Prosthecobacter sp.: one gene and its partners. The main gene of each other region encodes a partner of the protein of the gene in region 2 in a complex. Links are inferred from orthologs where the notes say so. Each region holds a gene or a part of one and is shown on either strand. Other genes may lie near its edges.

Region 1 (2,975 bases), on a different replicon or contig from region 2:
ACTGATCCACGAAATGCTCGTAGGGCACATCTGTCCGCTCAGGTTGCAGGCCGGTGAGATCAAACGAGGCGCGACGGGCGAGCGTGTGCGCATCGGCGCGTGGCGAAGGTTTCAAGCCGTGCTCGACGAGCTTCTTCTGAATGAATTCGTCAATGCTGGTGCCTTTGACCGGCTTCAGCGGCTGAAAGGCCCAGTGCTCCGCCGAGAGGAGACTCGTGGAGACACACAAGGTGCCAAGTTGGAGAAAGCGGCGGAACACAGCGGGGATCAATACGGCCCGCCATTGCCTTATCCTTCCCGGTGAAGATTTGGGCGAACAGCGCATCGACAGCGGCGGTTTGCCCGTTTATCTCGGCGCATGTTCACAGGTCTTGTTGAAACCACCGGCACGGTCCTTTCGCTGGAGCCACGCGGCGAGAGCGCGCGGCTGACGTTGCAGGTGGGTGTGATGGCGTCCGAGTTGGCGGATGGCGAAAGCGTGGCGGTAAACGGCTGTTGCCTCACGGTGACGGCGCAAGATGCCGCAGCGCAGACGGCGTGCTTCGATCTGTTGATGCAAACTTTGAAAGTCACGAGCCTTGGCGATCTACAAACCGGCTCCCTGGTCAATTTGGAGCGGGCGATGGCAATGGGCGCGCGGTTTGGCGGCCACTTTGTCCAAGGACACGTCGATGCGACGGTGAAGATACTCGATTGGAGCGAGCATGGGCAGGATCACCGGCTGGAGGTCGAGATTCCGGCGGAGCAGCGCGGTTTGATCATTTCAAAGGGCTCGATCTGCCTGGATGGCATCTCTTTGACCGCAGCGGAGGTGACCGAGAGCACGGTGGTGTGCTGGATCATCCCTCACACGTTTCAACTGACGAATCTGAACACGAAGAAGCCGGGTGACCGGCTGAATGTTGAGTTCGACATGCTGGGCAAATACGTGCGTGAACTGATGCGTCGCCAAACGCAGCCCTGAGATTACGATCAGGAGTATTTCACGTCCTTGCGCGGCTCCATCTCGAAGGCGGTGGATTCCTGCTCGGAGATGTTGGGCTTGAGGACTTCCTCGCGGAATTTGATGTAGTGCGGGTCGTCCTGGCAGATGGCGAGCTTGTCCATGCTCTCGACCTCGAGATAGACGAACCACGGGTAGGGCTCAGAAGGGTTGACGCGCTTGCCGGTTTTAACGGTGAGTACCTCGGGCACGCGAAGGAGCATGACGCGGGTCTGGGACATGATGTGCTCCAGTTTTTCCTCCGTTACCTGGGGCTTGAGCTGAAACAGGCTGAGGTAGGCAATCATGGAGGCGAAAACGGACTGCAGGGCACGACGGACTAGGATTTCCAGTCGAGAACACCCTTCTTCCAGGCATAAACGAAGGCGACGAGCAGGATGGAAACGAAGCCAGTGGCCACAGCAAGGATGGAGGGGCCAAAGGCGGCGAGGTAGTCCTTGTAAATGATGGCCCAAGGATAGAGGAAGACGACCTCGATGTCGAACAGCACGAAGAGCATCGCTACGATGTAGAATTTCACGCTGAAACGCGGCTGGCTGTCGCCGATGGGCAGCATCCCGCACTCGTAGGCGGAGTCCTTGATCGCATTGCGCTTGGCGGATTTGCCAAGGAGCGCGGAGGCGATCAGCGTCACGACGGCAAAGCCACCAGCGATGACGATCTGGAGCAGGACAGGAATGTAGTTCTCAAACATGGGGGTGAATGACCATGGACGGGTAGCGAGAGGCCGGGCAGCGTCAAACCCGGAAAGCAAAGGGCCGCCATGCTCGGAAGCAGGCGGCCCTGATTGAAGCCAGGATTAGCGAGCGGCAGCAGCAGCCGAGGTGCGGGCCACAACGGCGGCGCTGCGGGCAGCGATGGCGGCGTTGTGTGCAGCGCGGAGGCCTTCGAGACCGCGGTAGGTCTTGCCCACCTTGGCACAGAGGCCACGGCTGACGAGGTTCTGCAGCTTCTCGTAGGAACGCAGGCGGAGCATTTCCTCTCCACCGCTGACGGCGTTTTTCAGCTTGAGATTGTCATACACCAAGCCAAAAAGAGTGTTGAACTCGTATGTTTCAGGCTTGGATAGAACATTGACGAGCTCGTCTGTGACATGATCAGGGACTCGGCGTGAGAAACGTGTCTTGCGTGTCGGTGTAGTGGTAGCCATAGAGACCTTGACACTAGCACAACTCGAACATCTTTGCGACGGTTTTGTGAGAATCCACGGATTTTTCTCCTACGCGGCTTGTGCAGTGATAGAAATCATTCCTTGAGGTCGTTCGACACCGCCAGCGATTCCCGGCCGGTATGCACATTGGATGGGCGAATTGCAGTAGTTTGAGTGACGGCAGTCTCAAAAACCCAGTAGCATGGCTACTTGATGGCAATTTTATAGAGCGCCTTTTTGGTGCGGATGAAGAGGGCTCCATCAGCAGCTGCAGGTGAGGCGGAAATGGGCTCGGCGAGCTGGTTTTTGCCTGCCAGTTCGAATTTTTCCGCCGAGGCGCGGACGAGGAAGGTTTGGCCCCGGTCATTGGAGAAGAGGAGCTTGTCCCCCAAAACGAGGGGGCCAGGGAGGTGCTGGCCTTCCATGCGGTCCTCCCAAAGGTCTTTGCCGGCTTTGGCATCGACCGCGCTCACGATGCCGCCGCGGGTGGTCTGGAACAGGGTGCCGTTGACGAGAACGGGGGCGGATTCGCTGGCATTGCGCTTTTCGCGATCCCAGAGGATGTGGCTCTCGGTGATGTCGCCGGTCATTTTGTCATCAAGGCGGACGCCAAGGGTATGCGCGCGCTCGGAGCCGGTGTTGAGGATGAGCAGACCACCCAGCCGGAGCGGCGGGATGGCAGCGTTGAAGCCACCGTGGCGGATGGTCCAGAGTTCCTTGCCCGTTTTGACCTCATAACCAAAGGCAGCACGCGAACCGATGGACACCAGCACCTCTTTGCCGCCGATCTCAAACACCGCCGGGGTGTGGTAGGCCTTGCGC
Region 2 (3,129 bases):
TCAGCGCGGCGAGCAAAGCGGTGACACAACCGATGCCAGCGATGATTTCCGCCGCTAGCGGGGATGCGGTGACGAGGAAGCTGACACGCACCAGCATGTAAACACCGGCGGCGACCATCGTGGCGGCGTGGATGAGCGCGGAGACCGGCGTGGGGCCTTCCATCGCGTCTGGAAGCCAGACATGCAGCGGGAACTGGGCGGATTTGCCGACGGCACCCAAGAAAATGCACAGCGCGGCAGCCGTGGTGAATCCAGCGCTGTAACCGGGCGCGTCAGGACGCAGCGGTCCTGAGCTGAACGCTGTGGCGAGATCGTCTAGATTCACGTTGCCGCCATTCGCGCCAAACAGCAGCAGGATGCCAATCATGAAGCCGAAATCGCCGATGCGGTTGGTGAGAAAGGCTTTTTTGCAGGCCTCGGCGGCGCTGGCCTTTTGATACCAGTGCCCGATCAGCAGGTAGGAACTCAAACCGACGAGCTCCCAGAAGATGAACATCATGATGAGGTTCCCGGCGAGCACGATGCCGGTCATCGAGAACATGAAGAGCGACAAAGCGCCGAAGAACCGCGGTTTGGCATCGTCGTCCTTCATGTAACCGAGGGAGAAGATGTGTACCAGCATACCGATGAAGCTGACGATGAACATCATGCCCCGGCTCTGCTTGTCGATCAGGACATCAATGCTCGCCTGAAGCTGACCGACTTCGATGAAGGGCAGCAGCAGCTTATTGTCATCGTCCGTCGCCAGGAAGAACAGGCAGGCAACGAAGGAGATGATCGAGGAACCGACGGAAATGAGGACGGCGGCGCCTTTGAGCTGGCGATGGCCCAGCAGGATGAGGAGCGCCGAAAAGAAGGGCAGCAGAAGGATGATGCTGGCGTGCATGTCGGCGCGTTATCCTTGAAGTTTGGTGACAGACTCGACATCGACACTCTGCTTCGAGCGGAAGAGCGCCACGATGATGGCGAGACCCACGGCCACCTCAGCGGCGGCCACGGTGATGGTGAAGAAAACGAGCGACTGCGCGGTGTAGTCCGGCAGGCCGTTGACGAGATGGAAGCGCGAAAAGCCGACTAACGCGAGGTTCGCGGCGCTGAGCATCATCTCCAGGCACATATAGACGATGATGATGTTCCGCCGGGCGATGACACCGGCGAGACCAAGCGCGAACAGCATGCCGCTGACGACGAGGTAATGACCGAGCGTGATCATGGCGTGCCGCTCCTTTCGCGCTTGCTGAGCACCACGACGCCAATCGTGCCGACGAGCAGCAGCAGGCCGATGACTTGAAGGTGGAAGCCGTATTGATCAAAGAGCGTGAAGCCGATCAGCTTTGCATCGGGCAGCGTGCCGGACTTGAGGTCGTTGGTGATCGTGGGCAGCGCCGCTCTGCCGATCTTCCCGGCGGCTTCAGCGAGTTCTAGCGGGGTATTCGCGGTGCTTTTCTTGGCGAAACCGGTTCCGCTGACAACGGCAATGATTTGAATGGTGAGAAGAACAGCTAGCAGCACGCCCGAAACGATGGCGGGCAGGTTCAGTTTTTTGCCTTCCTCGGCCTTGATGTCGAGCAGCATGATGATGAAGAGGAACAAGACCATCACCGCACCGGCATAGACGAGGATTTGAATGATGCCGATGAAGTAGGCATCAAGGCTCAGGAACAGGGCGGCGAGACCGACGAAGCTGGCAGCGAGCGAGAGGGCGCAGGTGACCGGATTACGCCCTGTGACGACCATGAAGCCGAAGCCCAGGGTGATCAGTGCGAACAGATAAAACAGCAGCGGAGGCATCACTTGAGTTCGTTCCACTTGTTCACCAGTCCCACACGCTGGCCGCCGATCTCATAGAGGCGTTTTTTGTCGTGAACCATCTCCTGGCGTGAGAGGCCGGTGATGGCGTAGTCTTTGCGCAGGAAAATGGCCTGCTCAGGGCAGACCTCCTCGCACATGCCGCAGTAAATGCAGCGAATCATGTCGATATCGAACTCCTTGGGCCGCTTCTCGACCTTCGCCCATGGATCGTCGCTCGAAATCTCGCTGGGAGTGATCCTGATGGCCTTCGGCGGACAGATGAACTCGCAGAGCTGACAGCTCACGCAACGTTCACGACCCTGCTCATCGGTGACGAGCGCCGGGGCACCGCGGTAGTAGTCGGGCAAATGCTCGTCCCACTTCTGCTCCGGGTATTCCATCGTCACCTTGGGCTTCTTCCCGGCGATCTGGAGGAAGGTCTTGATGCCATGCCCCACCGTGATCCTCAGGCCCTTCAGGAGCGTGGAAATGAACCAGCGTTCATGCCAGGCAAGTTTGGGTCGTTGGACGGTGATGGTGGCCATGAAAATGCAGGGAGCTGCAGGGAGAATCGGGTTTGATTATCCGAGCGTCCCGCAGGGCGGCAACCGCTATTTGTGAAAAATTTCACAAGGTCCGGGTAGAATGGCATTTGAGGGCCATTCTCCCGGATTCACCCTATCATTGAGGCACGAAAGCCTTCCAGACAGCCCGCAGGCTTATTTGGCGTCCTTTTTCTTCGGCGTGGTCTTCGACTTGGCCGGAGCCTTCTTTTTCGGGGCAGGCTCTTCTTTGGCCTCTGCCTTCTCCGGCTGCGGGAAGCCTGCCTTCGCATGCGCGACCATTTCAGCAAAGGTCGCTTCGCCGATGCCTTCGACCTTCATCACGTTGGTCACATCGGCAAAGGGACGGGCCTTTTTAATCGCGGCAGCACGGGTTTCGCCCACATTGGGGATCGTCATCAGAGCCTTGTCATCTCCTTCGTTCAACAGGTCGAGCAGCTTGGTGCGCTGGGACGGCGTGAGCGTTTTGGCGACGGCTTCGACCTTGGCGGATGGCTTGGCCTCCTCGGTGGCGGGAGCCTTGGGTTTGGCCGGACTTTTCTTTTTCGGCGCCGTCTCGGCGGCAGAAAGCGACAGGCTGAATGCGAGGATGGAGAGGAGATATACGAATGTTTTCATGAGAGGTGGTGCAATTGAGGAGGCAAAGCTACCCGGACCTGTGGGGGATTGACGAGTACAAAAACCTATCTTCACACTTTTTTATCAGGGCCATCAGGCTGCCGAATGCCTAAATGCTCGACATTTGGCAGCACTCCTCGCAAAATCACCACCATGA
Region 3 (2,984 bases), on a different replicon or contig from region 2:
GGGTTTCTTCGGAGCAGGCTTTTTAGGCGCCGCTTTTTTGGAAATGGGTTTGCTCTTCGACTTGGCCGCAGGCTTCACTGCCTTGGCGGGAGTTTTCTTGACTGGCTTGGCCGCAGGCTTTTTGGCCGCAGGCTTCTTAGCTGCGGTTTTCTTGGATTTCGCAGGCATGACTAGGTCGATGTTGGGATTGTCGATGAGCTTATCGTATAACCGCACCCGGCCACGGATGCGGAAAAAGAGGCGCGGATTCTGGCTGTGGTTGTCCATGCGCGCAACCACTATTCCGAGGCGTTGCAAAAGCCCCTCCAGATGAGTGATCTGACGGGTTGCGGCAGGTTTCTGCCGGGATACTCTGCTGGTCATGAATGCCGAACAGTCCCCCGGTTCCGCGCTTTCCAGCCTGTGGCAGCAAATCCGTGCCGTGCTCGACCTCGTGCTGGATCTTTCCTTCAAGCGCTTTGTCACCCCGCGGCTGGTGCGCATGCTGTATGTGCTGAGCCTGCTGGCGGCCTCGTTCTATGCGCTGTCCTACATGTTCAGCGGCTTCCAGAACGGCACGTTCACGGGCATTTTCCAGATGGTCACCGCACCGCTGGCCTTTCTGCTCTACCTGATCGTCGCACGCGTGGCGGTGGAACTGATCCTCGCGATCTTCCGCATTGCCGACCACATCGCGCCGCTGAACGAGGAAGCGGGGGCAAAGTCTGCCCAAGCTCCGCCTGCGAATCAGCCTCTGTGACCCAAAGAGGGGGACTTTGTGAAACTTTTCACAAAATCGGGTTGCCGCCCATGCGGAGGGCCGGATAATCGCCGCGCTGATGTTCACGCCACTGCTCGCCAATCTTGATCTTATTGCCCTCGCCGCCTCGGTGGGGAAGATCGTATTTTTGACCTTTCTGGTCATCCTCCCGCTGGTTTCGATCGCCGTTTACTTTGAGCGACGCATCTCGGCGGTGATTCAGGACCGCGTGGGGCCAAACCGCGTGGGCGTGCCGCTGACGCTGCTGGGCTTCAAGAAAGACTGGCAGCCCTTTGGCATCGGTGGTCTGGCACAGGCGGCAGCGGACGGCTTGAAGTTCATTTTGAAGGAAGATTTTGTTCCAGCCCATGTGCGCACCTTCTATTACTGGCTCGCGCCCTGCATGACGGTGGTGCCTGCCCTGCTCACCTGCGTGGTGCTGCCGTTTGGCAGTGAATTGAACCTGTCCTTTCTCGGGCTCGCCGAGCCGATCAAAATGGTGATCGCTGATCTGAGTGTCGGGCCGCTGTTCACCTTCGCCATCGCCTCTCTCGGGGTCTATGGCATCGTCCTCGCTGGCTGGGCCTCCAATTCAAAATACCCCTTCCTCGGCGGTGTGCGTGCGAGCGCGCAGATGATCTCGTATGAAATCTCGCTGGGACTGTCGGTCATCCCGGTGCTGATGATTTTCGGTGAGCTGAACCTGACCAAGATGTCCGCGTTCCAAGATGCCAACGGCTGGCTGCTGCTGCCACTCTGGGGCGAAGGCCTCAGCGTCGCACGCTGGGTGCTGCTGATCCCCATTGCCATTTCCTTTGTCATTTTCACCGTTTCGATGTTTGCGGAGACGAACCGCCTGCCCTTCGACCTAGCCGAGTGCGAAACGGAGCTGGTGGCAGGTTATCATACGGAGTACAGCTCGATGAAGTTTGCGCTGTTCTTCATGGGTGAATACGCCGCCATGATCATCGGCTCAGGCATGGCGGTGACGCTGTTCCTCGGTGGCTGGAGCATTCCCTGCTGGCCGTTGCTGGAAAAAATCATCCCGCTGCAGCTCCATTTCAGCCCCGGCGACACGCCGCTCTACACCGGCCTGCTGCACATCGCGACGTTCTTCGCGAAGGTGTTCTTCTTCATCGTCTTCTTCATCGTCATCCGCTGGACGCTGCCGCGCTTCCGCTTCGATCAGCTCATGGCGCTCGGCTGGAAGGTCTTTTTCGAACTCGCCCTCGCGAACGTGTTCCTCACCGCGCTGCTGATGTGGTGGTTCCCGTTGAAGTGAGCCATTTCTCAGCGCACAACGCGAGGAAAAACCCGAGGAAGCCGCCGAGCGTGTCAGCGATCCAGTCCCGTAAATCGCCGCCGCTACGGCTAGGGGTGAAGGTTTGATGCCACTCATCAAGGACGCCGACAATGGAGCAGAACAGCACGGTCAAAACGATGGCGACCGCCGTCTTGCGGGCGAAACCGGCGAGCCGCAGGCTGAGCAGGAAGCACATGCCACCGGCGGCGAAATAGAGTGTGTGCTCGATTTTGTCGATGCCCTCGAATTTCCCAGGCGAGGGCAGTTTGCTCTGCTCTGAGAGCCAGTAGAGAACGGCCGCCCAAAGGATGACGAACGAGCGCCACAGTTGGGGCGAGGAGAAAAAACGCGGCAGTTGCATCGCGCGCGGTGTATCACCGGCGGGAAGAACCGCAAGCACGATTCGCCACGCCCGCAAAGCGATAGACAAGCGCACGCCCTCGCGTTACACCTCGCCCGCCCAACCTCATCCAACCATGAAACTGCACCTCACGCTCGCCGCTTTGTTCACCGCGCTCTCCTTTGCCAGCGCCGAAGAGAAAGAGATCTTCAATGGCAAAGACCTGACCGGCTGGGAGGGCAACAAAGACCTCTGGAGCGTGAAGGACGGCGCGATCACCGGCATCACGCCACCTGACCCCGCCGATCCGAAGAAAGGCATCATCAAGCACAACACCTTCCTCGTCTGGAAGGGCGGCACCGTGGCTGATTTCGAGCTGACGTTCCAGTTCCGCATCGAAAAGGGCAACTCTGGCGTCCAGTACCGCAGCAAGGAACTCACCCCAGGCGAGTTCGGGCCGATCATCAGCGGCTATCAGGCCGATTTTGAGGCCGGGGAAAAATACAGCGGCATTCTTTATGAAGAACGCGGTCGCGGCATTCTGGCCCTGCGTGGTGAGAAGACCGTGATCAAGGCCGGTCCGGACGGCAAGAAGCCGGTGG

Evidence for each region.
Region 1: the proteins of U1A53_RS05450 (region 2) and U1A53_RS26195 are in contact, whole or in part, in a cryo-EM structure (PDB 7NYH), measured with the Escherichia coli proteins. The link is inferred for Prosthecobacter sp. from one-to-one orthologs.
Region 3: the proteins of U1A53_RS05450 (region 2) and U1A53_RS02535 are in contact, whole or in part, in a cryo-EM structure (PDB 7NYH), measured with the Escherichia coli proteins. The link is inferred for Prosthecobacter sp. from one-to-one orthologs.

Annotation. Positions count from the first base shown.
Region 1 is NZ_JAXMIH010000029.1:5,452-8,426, reverse strand. The notes cover bases 11-2,832. They hold U1A53_RS26195 (NADH-quinone oxidoreductase subunit A), read right to left. Parts: upstream 1,698-2,832; coding sequence 1,323-1,697; downstream 11-1,322. Other genes in these bases: U1A53_RS26185 (PQQ-binding-like beta-propeller repeat protein), read right to left, coding at 2,360-2,832; U1A53_RS26190 (hypothetical protein), read right to left, coding at 1,803-2,153; U1A53_RS26200 (Dabb family protein), read right to left, coding at 973-1,290; U1A53_RS26205 (riboflavin synthase), read left to right, coding at 359-964; U1A53_RS26210 (DUF1549 and DUF1553 domain-containing protein), read right to left, coding at 11-259. Also shown: more of U1A53_RS26210, read right to left, coding at 1-10; more of U1A53_RS26185, read right to left, coding at 2,833-2,975. UniProt on the Escherichia coli protein: NDH-1 shuttles electrons from NADH, via FMN and iron-sulfur (Fe-S) centers, to quinones in the respiratory chain. The immediate electron acceptor for the enzyme in this species is believed to be ubiquinone.
Region 2 is NZ_JAXMIH010000006.1:662,435-665,563, reverse strand. The notes cover bases 1-2,976. They hold U1A53_RS05450 (NADH-quinone oxidoreductase subunit J), read right to left. Parts: upstream 1,792-2,976; coding sequence 1,210-1,791; downstream 1-1,209. Other genes in these bases: U1A53_RS05440 (hypothetical protein), read right to left, coding at 2,511-2,972; U1A53_RS05445 (NADH-quinone oxidoreductase subunit I), read right to left, coding at 1,791-2,336; nuoK (NADH-quinone oxidoreductase subunit NuoK), read right to left, coding at 896-1,213; nuoL (NADH-quinone oxidoreductase subunit L), read right to left, coding at 1-886. Also shown: U1A53_RS05435 (SHD1 domain-containing protein), read left to right, coding at 3,126-3,129. UniProt on the Escherichia coli protein: NDH-1 shuttles electrons from NADH, via FMN and iron-sulfur (Fe-S) centers, to quinones in the respiratory chain. The immediate electron acceptor for the enzyme in this species is believed to be ubiquinone.
Region 3 is NZ_JAXMIH010000005.1:372,805-375,788, reverse strand. The notes cover bases 89-2,919. They hold U1A53_RS02535 (complex I subunit 1 family protein), read left to right. Parts: upstream 89-818; coding sequence 819-2,021; downstream 2,022-2,919. Other genes in these bases: U1A53_RS02525 (DUF1080 domain-containing protein), read left to right, coding at 2,519-2,919; U1A53_RS02530 (VanZ family protein), read right to left, coding at 1,984-2,403; U1A53_RS02540 (DUF4282 domain-containing protein), read left to right, coding at 362-739; U1A53_RS02545 (TraR/DksA C4-type zinc finger protein), read right to left, coding at 89-267. In the rest of the region: more of U1A53_RS02545, read right to left, coding at 1-88; more of U1A53_RS02525, read left to right, coding at 2,920-2,984. UniProt on the Escherichia coli protein: NDH-1 shuttles electrons from NADH, via FMN and iron-sulfur (Fe-S) centers, to quinones in the respiratory chain. The immediate electron acceptor for the enzyme in this species is believed to be ubiquinone.